One region of the Gluconobacter cerinus genome, then DNA from elsewhere that is predicted to be linked to it. Evidence: riboswitches for the same ligand, from Rfam matches in the RefSeq annotation. Region 1 holds a riboswitch; the other holds the start of a gene.
What was found. A riboswitch is a leader RNA that binds a small molecule or an ion and turns the genes downstream of it on or off. The one in region 1 is predicted to bind cobalamin.
Positions count from the first base shown of each region.

Region 2: linked by a shared signal. The riboswitch ahead of metE (5-methyltetrahydropteroyltriglutamate--homocysteine S-methyltransferase) and the one ahead of M2305_RS14910 (TonB-dependent receptor) in region 1 are both predicted to bind cobalamin.

Region 1 covers NZ_JAOQNM010000001.1:3,231,593-3,238,723, reverse strand. Annotated here, with positions in the region: gene M2305_RS14915 (fumarylacetoacetate hydrolase family protein) at 76-921, opposite strand; cobalamin riboswitch at 1,075-1,276, shown strand; gene M2305_RS14910 (TonB-dependent receptor) at 1,369-3,594, shown strand; gene M2305_RS14905 (ABC transporter ATP-binding protein) at 3,597-4,355, shown strand; gene M2305_RS14900 (ABC transporter substrate-binding protein) at 4,352-5,305, shown strand; gene M2305_RS14895 (FecCD family ABC transporter permease) at 5,305-6,297, shown strand; gene M2305_RS14890 (SDR family oxidoreductase) at 6,319-7,074, opposite strand; gene M2305_RS14885 (GntT/GntP/DsdX family permease) at 7,121-7,131, opposite strand, start outside.
Region 2 covers NZ_JAOQNM010000001.1:949,779-956,909, reverse strand. Annotated here, with positions in the region: gene metE (5-methyltetrahydropteroyltriglutamate--homocysteine S-methyltransferase) at 1-2,071, opposite strand, end outside; cobalamin riboswitch at 2,188-2,391, opposite strand; gene M2305_RS04455 (ArsR/SmtB family transcription factor) at 2,459-3,385, shown strand; gene metF (methylenetetrahydrofolate reductase [NAD(P)H]) at 3,415-4,281, shown strand; gene M2305_RS04445 (HAD family hydrolase) at 4,328-4,990, shown strand; gene M2305_RS04440 (LacI family DNA-binding transcriptional regulator) at 5,002-6,090, opposite strand; gene M2305_RS04435 (hypothetical protein) at 6,233-6,490, opposite strand; gene M2305_RS04430 (ArsR/SmtB family transcription factor) at 6,587-6,988, opposite strand; gene M2305_RS04425 (peroxiredoxin) at 6,985-7,131, opposite strand, start outside.

The DNA.
Region 1 (7,131 bases):
CGTACAAAAAAATAATTATGAAAATGGGTGTTTTTTAAGAATCGCTTCGTAAGAGACGTTTTCCTGTCGATTCAGCTAAGAATTGGCCTTCACGGTCTGCCTTTGAATGCCAAGCCCTTCGATTTCCAACTCTACGACATCCCCTGGTTCGAGATAGACTGGGTGAGGCTTGATGCCCATTCCGACGCCGGCAGGTGTTCCTGTGGCAATGATATCGCCCGGCATCAGGGTCATGTAGTGGCTGACATGTGAAATGATGCTGCGGACGTCAAAGATCATGTTGGAGGTATGCCCCGTCTGCCGACGGCGTCCGTTGACATCTAACCGCATGGAGAGTGCTTGCGGATCGGCGATTTCATCGGTCGTCACAAGCCATGGCCCCAGGGGCCCGAATGAATCGCAGCCTTTGCCTTTGTCCCACTGGCTTGTCTGCATCTGAAATGAGCGTTCAGAGACATCATTGGCGACACAATATCCCGCCACGTGCTCCAAAGCCTTCTCGGGGGAGATGTAGGACGCTTTTGTGCCAATAATGACTGCGAGTTCGACTTCCCAATCCACTGTGGTGGCATGTCGGGGGACCAGAATACCATCGTTCGGTCCCGTCAGGGCAGAGGTGGCTTTCATGAAGACGATTGGCTCTGAGGGGAGGGAAAGGCCTGCTTCCTCGGCATGATCCCGATAGTTCAGGCCAATGCAGATATACTTTCCGGCACCTGAGAACGGAATACCGTAGCGTGGTGCTTCTGAAACGACAGGGAGAGTGCTCGGATTAATGGCCCGTAAGGCGTCAAGCTGCTCTGGAGACAGGTGGGCAGCCGTAATATCAGGCAGAATCCCTTTGAGGCTTCGCAGCATGCCAGTGTCATCAATGAGTCCGGGTGTTTCCTGATCCAAGGGACCAAAACGACAGAGCTTCATCCTGTGACACTTTCTGTCCAGAGTAGGGAAGCATGAGATTAGGCATGTTTTGGTTTCTCTTCCAAGGATCGAAGGGCCTCCATTGTTCAAATTGATAACTTCAGTTATTGATATGTTATAACATACGTGTTTGACTATATGGGAGTTTCGGTTATGCCCCTGCTCAATGATGGTTCCCCGGAAGGGGATGAAAAGGGAACGCAGTGAAATGCTGCGGCTGCCCCCGCAACTGTGAGCGGTGAGGCTGATCACGATGGGTTCTATGAACCCGGCCACTGGGGCGTCAGCCTTGGGAAGGCTCGCGATTTGCCGATGATCCGCAAGCCAGGAGACCTGCCATCGAAAATGGTCATGGACGAAGCGAAAGGGCGGGGTGCACCTGACGCAGCAGGATGGTTCATCCTGCTCATCGTAGTGACGCATTGTTGAGTGAAGTTTGCGTTATCCATGAGGAAAATCAGTTTTGTCGGTGTGTTGCCCGTCGCAGCATTGACCGTTTTTCAGCCTGCGTTCGCCCAGACAGAAGACGTCAGGAAGGCGGCGGCCAAAGCGAAAGAAGAACACATTACGGCGCATGGTCGGGCGCAGCCGCTGAAGGATAGTGCTGTTATCGGGGGCAGACTTGGGCTGACGGTTCAACATAATCCTGCGACGATCAATGTGATTCAGCGCAGCGTGATGGAGCAGCGCGGTTATGCGCACGCTGAAGACGCCGCAGACAGTGCACCGGGTGTTTCTTCCGGTGGATCTCCAGGAAGTCCGGCGCAGATGATGATGCGCGGCTTCAGCGGAAATCAGGTTCTGATCCTGCGAGATGGCATTTATTACGGCCCGACCACGATGGTGAACCGTCCGCTCAACAGCTTCAATCTTGAGAGCGTTCAGGTTCTCAAGGGGCCGTCGTCTGTTCTGTACGGGCAGGGCGCTGTTGGGGGCACGGTGGACATGCGAACGCGTGACCCTGCGTTTGATGGGCCGCATGCTAATGCTCTGGTATCTTATGGCAGTTTCAATACATGGAATGCTGGTGTTGGCGGTTCGGTTCCCATTACTGACACTTTGGCCATTCGAAGTGATTTCAGTCGTACCTCGTCTGATGGATACGTTGCTGGCGCAGACCCACACAGCAACGATTTCACGACAACGTTGCTCTGGCACCCTTCGAAGAAATTTACAGCCCGCTTTGGCGTCGACTATCTGACAGATCGCTTGTCGACATATTACGGAACCCCTTTGGTCCCGCTGGCTCAGGTCCATGATGGCGTAGGCGGCCTGCTGTCGTCTTCCAAGGGGTTAGGCGTAAGCCGGTCATCGCTCTGGCGTTATTACAATTCCAAGGATGCAAAAGCTGGCTCGGTTAATGTGACCCCGACGCTCCATCTGACGTGGCAGCCAACGGAGAACATGACGTTTCACAATAAAACCTATGTCCTTTACGCCAAGCGCAACTGGAATAACGCTGAATCCTACAGCTATATCGGTTCAGCCGGGCAGACAGACGCAGCGGGAAATGCCATTGCACCCGGTCGGGTCGGCCGGGATCGGTTCTATGTTTATATGAACCAGCATCAGGTGGGTGACACGCTGGATGGTCAGTTTGATTTTCATGTTTTCGGAATGAAGAACCGTCTGGTCGTCGGTGGAGACGCGTATTATGTGCGGCTCATCCGGAATCGTGGTTTTCCGGACGCGACATATGCGGACAGCGTTTCTCTGAGTAGCCCTGAAAGCACGGCCGTGGGGAGTTTTGCGGGAGAATATCCGTATACGAAATCTCCCACAACCATGGTGGACGCAGGCATTTTCATGGAAGACATCCTGACGGTGCGGGACGATCTGCGTGTGGTGGGTGGATTTCGATATGACTGGCTGAAACTGGATCGTCAGAATTATAGCCAGTCCGGTGCGTTCAATCCTGCGACCAGCTTCAAGGGGAACTACAATCCTGCCAACTTCAGGATTGGCCCTGTTTATGATCTGACAGATAACATCAGCCTCTACGGCGTGTACACAACGGCTGAAGATCCGCCGGGCTCCAATATCTTCCTGGTTAATAAAGGCCAGTTTTCACGCCTGAGTCAGTCCAGACAAGGAGAAATCGGCGCCAAGGGTTCTTTCTGGAAAGGACGCCTGTCCTCTACGCTGTCTCTGTACGATATCCGCCGTACCCGAGTTCTCGTTGCTACCGGTGTGGACAGCGTGGCAACGGCGGGCGTTCAAAAGTCAAGGGGTGTGGAATGGCAGGGAGACCTCACGCTGGGCAAACACTGGAGCCTGTCGGGAAATGTTGCCTATACGTGGTCTCGTTATGGATCATTCCATCCTTCAGCGTCAGTGAATGCCTCCGGGAACCAGGTTCCGAACGTTCCGGCTGTAACGGCCAACCTGTGGGGTGTCTGGTCCCGGGTTGCAGATCTGCCGGTCGATTTGGGAGCTGGTATGCGTTACGTATCTGCCCGCAAGGGCGATTACGCCAACACCCTGAGTCTGAAAGACTATGCGCTCGTCAATCTTTTCGCGGCGTGGCACGCCTATCGTGGCGTGACGGTTTATGGCCGGGTAGACAATGTGGGAAACAAGCACTTCATTCAGTGGGCTGATACCAGTTATCCGAGTGAAGTGATGTTGGGGGCGCCGCGGTCCTTCTCGATCAGTGTTCAGGCGGGTTTCTGATCGTGTCTGAGGTTGTGCTTCAGACGCATGGTGCTGGGTATGACTGCATACTCTCTTTGACGGATCTCTCCGTCAGGGAGGGTGAGCATGTTGCACTTATTGGCCCCAATGGTGCTGGGAAAAGCACGCTTCTGAGGCTCCTCGCTGGATTAATTTCGCCGACGGAAGGGGAGATAGTTCTGGAAGGAACGCAACTCTGCGCCCTTTCCAGACCAATGGTAGCGCGCAAGATTGCGTGGCTTTCCCAGACCGACGATGTAACTTCTGAATTCATAGTTGAGGATTATATCGCTCTTGGCCGTCTCCCGTTTCGAGGCACTCCTCAGGCACAGCAGGACACCACGGCTCTGCAAACGGCGATCAAGTATTTCCGTGTCGAACCTTTTTTAAAACGGCCGATTGGCAATCTTTCTGGTGGCGAGCGTCAGCGTGTGATGCTGGCGCGATGTCTGGCCCAGACTCCCAAAATACTGTTGCTGGATGAGCCCACCAATCACCTGGACCTGGCGGCCAGAGCAGAGCTTCTAAATCTGCTTCGTGACCTCCCTCTGACAATCGTGGCTGTCCTGCATGACCTGTCTTTCGTGCCTGATTTTGCGCCGCGAACTCTCTTGATGAGGGACGGAAAAATCATTCTGGATGGGGCGTCTTCTGAGGTTCTGCTCTCTTCGGAACTAGGGCATGCGTTCGGCTTGAATGTTCATTCCGTTCAACTGGATGATGGCAGCACGACGTTCGTTTTTAGGCCGCGAGGCGCATGAAAACGCCTACCTTTATGCTGTTTCTGGGGTTCTGTGGCTTTGCCGCGCAAACGGCCTTCGCCTACCCGGTTACCGTGCAGAGCTGCGGGAAATCCGTAACGATCACGCATCAGCCGGAGCATGCTGTCATCCACGACGTTAATATGGCGGAGATGGCTTTTGCTCTGCATTTGCAGCCCTATATTCGTGGTTTGACGGGGATATCAGGCTGGAACAAATACACACCGGGTTTCAAAGCTCAGCAAGGCGATATCCCGGAAATTGCAACTCACTATCCCAGTCTTGAACAATTGCTTGATGTCGGAACAGATTTTTTCTTTGCCGGCTGGAATTATGGGATGCACGTGGGTGGGGATGTGACACCCGAGACCTTGGCAATTCAGGGTATCCCGACGCTTGTTCTGTCTGAAAGCTGCTTCCGGGCCGGGCACTCAACAACTCTCCCGACATTAGACCTTTTGTATAGCGACGAAAAAAAACTTGGACAGGTTTTCGGCCGGGAGCAGCTGGCTCGGCAATTGGTTGAAGGTTGGCAAAGGCGCGTTCAGCACATTAAGGATCGTCTCAAGGGCCATCACCCGTTACGTGTTTTCCTTTATGACAGTGGACGCGATCGGCCATTTACAGCTGGCCAATATGCCCTCGCGACAGAGCTGATCCGGCTGGGCGGGGGCGAAAATATTTTTCGTGATTTACCGACAAACTGGGGCGCCGCTTCGTGGGAAAACGCGGGTTTGCGTGATCCTGAAGCTATTTTGGTAATGGATTACGGGGCAGGTGTTTCAGACAGTCTGAAATTTCTGCGAAGCCAGCCATTGCTGACGGAGAGTACGGCCCTGAAGACAAACCGTGTTTTGGTTGTGCGCTATGATGAAATGACGCCGTCTCCAGCGAATATCGATGTGATCGAAAAGATTGCCGCCTTTCTCCACCCGGACGCAGCACCTTGATGAAGCGTGTTCTTAGCATCAGCGCTTTGCCTGCTTTGGGTGTGCTGGCATTTTTGGAAGTTACGCTCGGAAGTGCTTCTCTTCCCTGGCATTCGTTGCAAGCGGGACTTTTGGGCGGTCCAGCCAGTCATGAGATTGCCGCCCGGATCATCTGGTCCCTGCGAATGCCAAGGCTGGTTCTGGCTTTCTTGACCGGAGCAATTCTTGCCGGTGCAGGAGCACTTCTTCAGGCCGTAACCCGCAACCCCTTGGCAGATCCGTTTCTCTTCGGGTTGTCCTCGGGCTCAGCAACAGGGGCTGTTGCTGTCATCGTATTGTTGGGGGATGTTTTTGGCGTCTGGACGATCGCTTTTGGTGCAGTCGGTGGGGCATTTCTGGCAACCTCAGCACTTCTGTTGCTGGTATCGTTTAGATCCCGGTCTGGCGCACGGGTCTCAACGGAACGAATGCTGCTGTCTGGTCTGGCGATTTCCTTCGTCTTCTCTACTCTGACAAACCTGCTGATTTTCTGGGGTGACCGTAATACGGCGCAATCTGTCCTGTTCTGGACGATGGGCAGTTTTTCCGCCGCTCGCTGGTCGGCCCTGCCACTTGTCGTGTTGGGGCTTTTGCCCGTGATCTTCGGTAAATGGGCTTTTGGAGCTGATCTGGATGCTTTGATGGCCGGAGAGGAAACCGCAGCGTCCCTCGGGGTGCAAACAAGAAAGCTACGGCTTTGTGTTCTTGCCCTTTGCGCGTTTAGCTGTGCAACCACAGTGGCATTGTGTGGGCCGATCGGCTTCGTCGGACTGATTGTGCCGCATCTCATAAGGCCCATCTGGGGACGGTCTGTTCGAAATATCCTTATCCCCGCTATGGTCGCGGGGGGGATGCTGACAATCCTTTCAGATCTTCTCAGCCGCTGTCTTTTGCCGTCTCAGGAGCTGCCAGTTGGAATAGTCATTTCTGCGATAGGCGCGTGTTTCCTGATGGCTCTTCTAACGCGGCGCTGATGCGTCCTTGGCGCGTTTGCCTCAGAGAGACACCGTGATACCGCCGTCCACATACAAAACATGACCATTCACAAACGACGATGCACCGGAAGCAAGAAAAATACAGGCACCCGTCAGTTCATCAAGCTGTCCCCACCGACCCGCAGGTGTGCGCTTCTCCAACCACGTTGAAAATTCTGCATCATTTACGAGCGCGGCGTTGAGAGGCGTGTCGAAGTAACCCGGTGCAATGGCATTGCACTGAAGGCCGTGTCTTGCCCACTCGGTCGCCATCCCCTTGGTCAGATTCCCCACGGCACCCTTGGTGGCCGTATAGGGGGAGATATTCGGCCGAGCGAGGGCCGTCTGGACGCTGGCAATATTGATGATCTTACCCTGCCTACGGCCTAGCATATGTCTCGCAACAGCCTGTCCAACATTAAAAATGGACGTCAGGTTTGTCTGAAGAACCTTCTGAAACATTTCTGGCGGGAAGTCTTCCAAGGGCGCGCGGTGCTGCATTCCTGCATTGTTGACCAGAATATCAATGGGCCCGGTATCTTCTTCGAAGCGATCGACTGCAGTTCGAACAGCTGCATGGTCGGTCACGTCAAAAACAAGTGTCTCGACACCTCCCAGTTCCTCGGCTGCGGCCGAGAGTTTGGAAGCATCCCGACCATTCAGAACGACTTCAGCGCCTGCCGCTTGCAGGCCTTTGGCCAGACTGAAGCCGATACCTTGAGACGATCCCGTAATCAGAGCGCGATGTCCCGTCAGGTCAAAAAGAGATACACTCATGGAAAATCCTTCTTCCTTTGCTGTGTCAGCGCTCTGCCAACGCGGATCAGATGAACA
Region 2 (7,131 bases), 2.3 Mb from region 1:
GTTCCATGCGGGAGCGGGCGGTTTCAATCGAAATCACATCCGCATCCATTGCGCCAATGGCGGCAATAATATCGTTGAATTCCGAGTAGCACATATGGGTGTGGATCTGTGTGGCGTCCTGCACACCCGAGGCTGAAATGCGGAAGCTCTCCACGGCCCAGTCCAGATAGGATTGCCAGTCTGCGCGACGGAGCGGCAGGCCTTCACGCAAGGCGGCTTCATCAATCTGGATGATGCCGCACCCGGCTTTTTCCAGATCGCACACTTCATCCCGGATCGCGAAAGCGATCTGTCGGCATGTTTCCGCACGCGGCTGATCGTCTCGTACGAAAGACCAGTTCAGGATCGTGACGGGCCCCGTCAGCATGCCTTTCACAGGGCGGTTGGTGAGGGATTGGGCGTATTCCCACCACTCAACCGTCATGGCTTTTGGGCGTGACACATCTCCGAAAATGATGGGGGGCCGGACATAGCGAGATCCGTAGGACTGAACCCAGGCGTGCTTCGTGAACGCAAAGCCGGAAAGCTGCTCTCCGAAATATTGCACCATGTCATTGCGCTCAAACTCGCCATGCACCAGCACATCAAGATCAATCTCTTCCTGCCAGCGGATGGTCCGGGCGGTTTCTTCCCGCAGGAAGGCGTCGTAAGTCTCGGAAGAGAGCTCTCCTCGTGCATGATCCGCACGGGCTTTGCGGACTTCAGGTGTCTGGGGGAAGGAACCGATTGTTGTCGTCGGATACAAAGGCAGCTTGAGTTTGGCCTGTTGCAACGGACGGCGCGCGGGGAAGGGTGAATGGCGCTGGGCGAGAGCTGGGTTGCGATCTGCAGAGCGTGCCTGAACGGCAGGATTGTTGATTTTTGTGGAAGAGCGACGTGCCTGAAGCGCCGCAGCATTTTCGGCTAAAGTGGTTTGCACAGCGCCCCGGCCTTCATTCAGCGCGCGCGCCAGTGTGTGCAACTCCTCAATTTTCTGAACGGCGAATGCGAGCCAGGATTTCACATCCGCGTCCAGATCTGTCTCCCGTTCCAGATCAATCGGTGTGTGGAGGAGAGAGCAGGACGGCGCAAGGATCAGGTCACGCTGGCGCGCCAGCGGTTCAAGATGGTCCAGAAGCGCGTTCAGGTCGGCCTTCCAGATATTTCGCCCATCCACTACGCCGAGAGATAGCAGTAGGTCAGGTCGTGCTTTTTCCAGGATGGATGCAAGCTGCTCGGGAGCGCGGACAAGATCTACATGCAGGCCGTGAACTGGCAGGCTTAGGGCGATGTCCTGATTGTCTCCGAGCGCACCGAAATAAGTGGCGAGCATCAGTTTGAGGTCTGGAACAGCGGCTGTCAGAGTGTTGTAGGTCGTTTTGAAAGCTGCGGCAGCATTGTCCGGCAGATCCAGAACAAGACACGGCTCGTCAATCTGAACCCAGTCTGCGCCTTCTGCTTGGAGGGTTTTCAGAACCTGTTCATAAACGGGTAGCAGGGCAGGGAGCAGATCAAGGCGAGCAAACGCCGGGCCGTCACATTTTCCCAGAAGCAGGAAACTGACAGGACCGAGCAGAACAGGGCGTGTCTCAATCCCAAGCGTCTTGGCTTCCCGATATTCGTCCACCGCTTTTGTGGAGGCGAGGCGGAACGTCTGGTCTGCTGTGAATTGCGGGACAAGGTAATGGTAGTTCGTGTCAAACCACTTGGTCATTTCGGCGGCAGGAACGTCCTGAGGTGCGCCATGAGCATGACCGCAGCCACACTCTTCGGATGTCGTCTGGGAGCCGCGGGACATGGCGAAGTAGGTTCCCAAGTCCACCTTGCCCTGCACGTTGCCGTAAATGGCAGGAACAGCACCGACCATTGCGGATGTATCCAGCACATGATCGTAAAGCGAAAAATCGTTGGAAGGGATGATCTCGGCACCGAGGTCTTTCTGGCGCTGCCAGGCGGACGCTCGAAGGGATGCGGCTGTGGAAAGTAGATCATCGGCGGAGGAATTTCCCGCCCAGTACTGTTCAAGAGCGGTTTTCAGTTCACGGCGGGTGCCGATACGCGGAAAGCCCAGAGTTGCGACGCGGACGGTCATGAAAGCCTCGACAGGTTCGTGGCAGTGCGCTCGCAGGGCATGCAGGATCGTTCACGCCCCGAACAGGAAATGTGCGGCGTGGAGACATGCGTGACCCGTCCGGAACGCCCCGCCGGAGGATGTTATGTGCCGTGGCAGGTCTCCTGGCTTACGGGTCTCCGCGCTGATTCCGCCTTCCCGGACTTTCGCCCAGTGGCCTGTATGGAATCGGCACTCGCCGCTGACAGTTGCGGGGGCAGCGCCGGCTTTGCACCGGCTTCCCTCTTAGCCAAGCCGGATGCGTGAACATCCGACATGGATCCATGACAAGCCTTATGACTGCCGCATGTTCTGAAAAAGAGTCAATAGCTCTTGCTCATATAAAGAACTCCTTATATGTAAATCCGTATGGAACAGGCCCTCATCATTTTCCAGGCACTGGCAGACATGACCCGTCTGCGGATTCTGGCCCTTCTGCGCGAGATGGAACTGTCCATCGGCGAGGTGGCGCAGGTGCTCGGGCAAAGTCAGCCCCGCGTGTCACGGCATGTGAAGATCCTGGCAGATGCGGGATTGATTGAGCGCCGCAAGGAAGGAAGTTGGGTCTTTTTGACTTTGGGTGTTCCGGAACGTCTGGAGCCTGTCTTTATGGCGCTGGATCGATGGACTGCGCGGGAACCGGCGGAAATCCGTGCGGATCGTATTCGCTTGCAGGCCATTCGGGATGTTCGTGCGCTCGCGGCGGAAGACTGGTTTGAAACCCACGCAGCAGAATGGGACGCATTGCGTTCCTTGCATGTGTCCGAACAGGAGGTCGAAGCAGCGATCGTAAAGACGCTTTCAGCATCTCCGATCGGCCGGCTCGTGGATATAGGCACGGGAACAGGTCGCATGATGGAGCTGCTGGGGGTCGGCGCTCAAACAGTCATCGGGTTTGATCGCAGTCCCGCCATGCTGCGGCTGGCGCGTACCAAACTGGCGGAAGCTGGTCTGGAGCAGGCTGATCTGCGGCAAGGGGACTTTCAGGCCCTTCCGCTGCCGGAGCATTCAGCCGATGTCGCGGTCATGCATCAGGTTCTGCACTATGCGCAACATCCGGCTGCTGTGATTGCGGAAGCCGCGCGTATTCTGGATGCCAACGGTCGATTGCTGATTATCGATTTTGCCTCCCATAACCGGGAAGAACTTCGCACACGGGATGCGCATGTCCGGCTTGGGTTCACCGATGCGCAGATGGCGATGTGGTTTCGCGCTGCGGGTCTAGTTCCCGCAGAGCCAGTGGCTCTTGAGGGCGAACTGACTGTGAAACTCTGGCTCGGCCAACGCCCCAACTAAGCTGAATTATTGAATAAGGAGCTGGCGTGATGCCCGCACAGACAGGGCCTCTGCCCGCAATTTCGTTCGAGTTTTTTCCTGCAAAGTCGGAAAAGGCAGCCGCCACGCTGCTGGAAAACGCAAAAACGCTAGCTGCTTTTGGTCCGCAGTTCATGTCCGTGACGTATGGGGCAGGTGGGTCAACACGGGACCGCACCCTGGCCACCCTTAAAGACATGGTTCGGGAAACTGGCGCGCCAATGGCTGGGCATCTGACCTGCGTGGGGGCTTCCAAGGAAGACGTCAATGCTGTGGCGCAAGCGTACTGGGACGCGGGTGTGAAGCACATTGTGGCCCTGCGTGGCGATCCGCCACCGTCAGCCGGGGGCGTCTATGAGCCTCATCCGGAAGGCTACGCGGGGGCTGTGGATCTGGTGCGCGGATTGAAGGAGATTGCGCCGTTCGAAATTTCCGTTGCGGCGTATCCGGAAACGCATCCTGCCGCGCTTAGCCCGCAGTCGGATCTGGAGCATCTGCGAGCGAAGATTGATGCGGGTGCGGACCGGGCTTTGACGCAGTTCTTCTTCGAAGCGGACACATTTCTACGCTTCCGGGACCGCGCTGCGGCCATTGGAATCGAGCGGCCGATCGTGCCGGGTATTCTTCCGGTTGGAAGTGCTGCGCAGGCCTGGAAGTTTGCCGATATGTGTGGTGCAAACGTGCCGAAGTGGATGCGCGACCTGTTCGATGGATTGGATGAAACGCCCCAGGCGCGGGCGTTTGTCGCGGCCACGATTGCAGACCGGCTTTGTCAGACACTTAAAGCTGAAGGGGTGGAGCAATTCCATTTCTATACGTTGAATCATGCAGATACAGCATCAGCCCTTTGCCGCCTTCTTGGGCGACGTCCGATCTGAAACGGAGAGGGCTGGATTTCCTGCGTAAACGGGGTGACAAAAGGGAATGACAAGATTCCCGATCGTTCTTCTCGACTACGATGGTACTCTGGCGGAAACGCAGCCGGCCATTCTTCGCAGCCTGAAGGAAGCCTTTGAAGCCAGCGGCTACAAGGGCCCTTCATCAGACGCCCTGAAGCATCAGCTGTCAAAGGGTGGGACGCTTCAGACGCTGTTTCAGGCGATCGTTCCCGACAGTGATGTTGATGATGCACAGGCTTTTGTTCGTCACTATCGGGCATATTACCCTAAAGCCGATCAGGAAGAGACCGTTCTGTTTGACGGGGTGAAGTCAGTACTCGACGATCTTAAGGCTGACGGGGCAACGCTGGTAATTCTCAGCAACAAACATGCTCCAACTGTTCATGCCAGTATCGAGCGCTTCGGGCTTGGTGGGTGGATCAGCAATGTGATTGCGTCCGAACCAGCCTACCCGCACAAGCCAGACCCCCGCGTTATGACGGACCGTGTGCGGCCGTTGTTCCCGGAAGTTCCTGCATCGAATTTTCTAATGGTTGGTGACACGGCGGCAGATCTTGGGTTTGCCCGCAATAGTGGCATTGCATCCTGCTGGGCGAGTTATGGGCACGGGTCTGCAACGCAGTGCATTGATCTGAAGCCGGATTTCCAGATCGACAGTATTGCCGGGCTTCTGAACGTCGCCCGCTAATACAGTGCGGTTCAGCCCTTGGGGGCTGGACCAATGCTGCCGCGAGCGACGAGTTCTGTTTCCAGAATGACGTTCTTGTTCTGGCGGCCGTCCTGCTGGGTCAGGAGACGGACTGCCTCCATGCCTTTGCGCTCATGAGGCTGGCGGATTGTGCTGAGGTCCGACAGGGCAGCGGCAGGAATGTCATCAAATCCAAAAATCGACACGTCTTCAGGAATGCTGAGACCCGCCGCACGAATTGTCTGCATGGCGCCAATTGCAACGCGGTCGCTCATTGCCAGAATTGCTGTCGGCGCATTCTGTCGGTTCAGTAGAAAGCGCGCGCCTTCAGCACCGGACTCTTCAGAGTTGATCGGAATTTCCCAGGCCGGCACGTTTTCGGGGGCAATACCGGCTTCCTGAAGGGCTGTTAAGTACCCCTCAAGACGCATGGCAATCGTGCTGTGTGCAATATTGGCGCGACGCTTGGCTGTCAGGATGCCAAAATAGTCGTCATGGGCTGTTTTGAGAGACAGGATACCGAAGCGACGGTGTCCTAGCTCAAGCAGGGTCTTTGCCGCGTTGTAGGCGGCTCCACGGTCATCAATGCCGACATATGGCACGTTGTCCAAACGGGGCTGGTCCACCACAACGAGCGGAACGTTCCGCTGCTGCGCCATCAAAACGCACCGGCTATCGGGGGCCACGGAATAAAGGATGTACCCGTCGACCGCAGCATTGCCTAGCGAAACAGGTGTGTTCATGTTGCGGAGGCTGCTGCCTGCTGAAATCAGGGCCAGATCCGTTTCCATCTCATCGCAGCTTTTTGCGACGCCGTTCAGCACGGCGAGAACGGCAGGATCAGAAAATGCGTATGGAAGATCTTCACTGAAGAGAAAGCCCAGTGCCCCGGAATGCCCGGTCGCAAGCTGTTTCGCTGCCGGATCAGGGCCTGTATATCCAAGCTCCTGTGCCGCCGCGAAGATCTTTTCCCTCAGCGCAGCCGAGAGTTGGCCCGGCCGGATATAGGCATTCGAGACTGTCGTGTGGGACACCCCGACCTGTGCCGCTACATCCTTGAGCGTAACCTTGCGACGACCGTACTGACGGGGTGTTTTCATATGTTATCCAATAATGAAAACGCTGCCTTCGTGCAATCCTGACGGAAGAACGAGAAGGCACCTAATATGCAAGTGCCTCAGGTAAATGCTGGTCTGAACGTCGTCTGCCCATCTTCACGATTACGACAAGAGGGTAAACGTCTCAGTTTTTGGGCTTTGTTGTCGCAGTATTTTTCTGCGGAGCTGGTTCAAACATCGCCCGGCATTTCGGGCTGAGCTGATCCATCTTCTTTCTCATACAGGCTGTAATCTTGGCTTCGTTAGGAATGGCAAACGTGCACAGGCGGATGGCATCACCTTGGCAGGCCTGTTTCTGCTCGTCGCGTGTCGCGGCTGACGCCGTGCCAGACAGGGCGGCAAAACCGGTCAGGCAGGCCAGAAGCATCAGATAGCGGGTCATGGACCTTCTCCTTTTCCATCTAAAAGCGTTTGAAAAGCAGCACAGTTTCCGTTGGCTCGCACGGTGAAACAGGGGGCGGTGCAAGCCGGGTTCTGGTCATCGGGAGAGCGGACGGACGATGCGCGCAAACCTTGCGCCTTCCAGGGAAGAGCGTTGGGCACCGGGTTTGCGTGAAGGGGCTGTAGCCGTTGGTGAGACTGCCAGTCCGTCAGGGCGGAGTGTCATGATGAGCATTCTGGCGCGAGCGGCATCGGGCGTATCAGCCATGCAGTAACTGATGGCGCGGGACTCTCGCTGAGACTCAATCAGTCCGCTGCGGCGAAGGGTGCCGAGATGCTGGCTCAGTGTTGGTTGGCCAATGCCCGTCATGGTCTCGATTTCACTGACAGCATGTGAGCCATCGAGCAGGGCCGACAGGATCATGAGGCGTTGAGGCTGCGCGAGCAGGCGCAGCCATTCGGCAAGATTTCGGCTTTCTTCGAGGGCGAGAAGAGTCATGGGCGCGGCTTCTTCGGCTGAAGGAACCAGTTCGGACCTGCTTTCTGAACTGCTTCCTGGGTCTGAAGAGGGGGGGCAATAGCAGCCTGTCCAGGCTGCCAGCCTTCCGGTGTCAGCACGTTGGAGCGATCCACTTCCTGCAA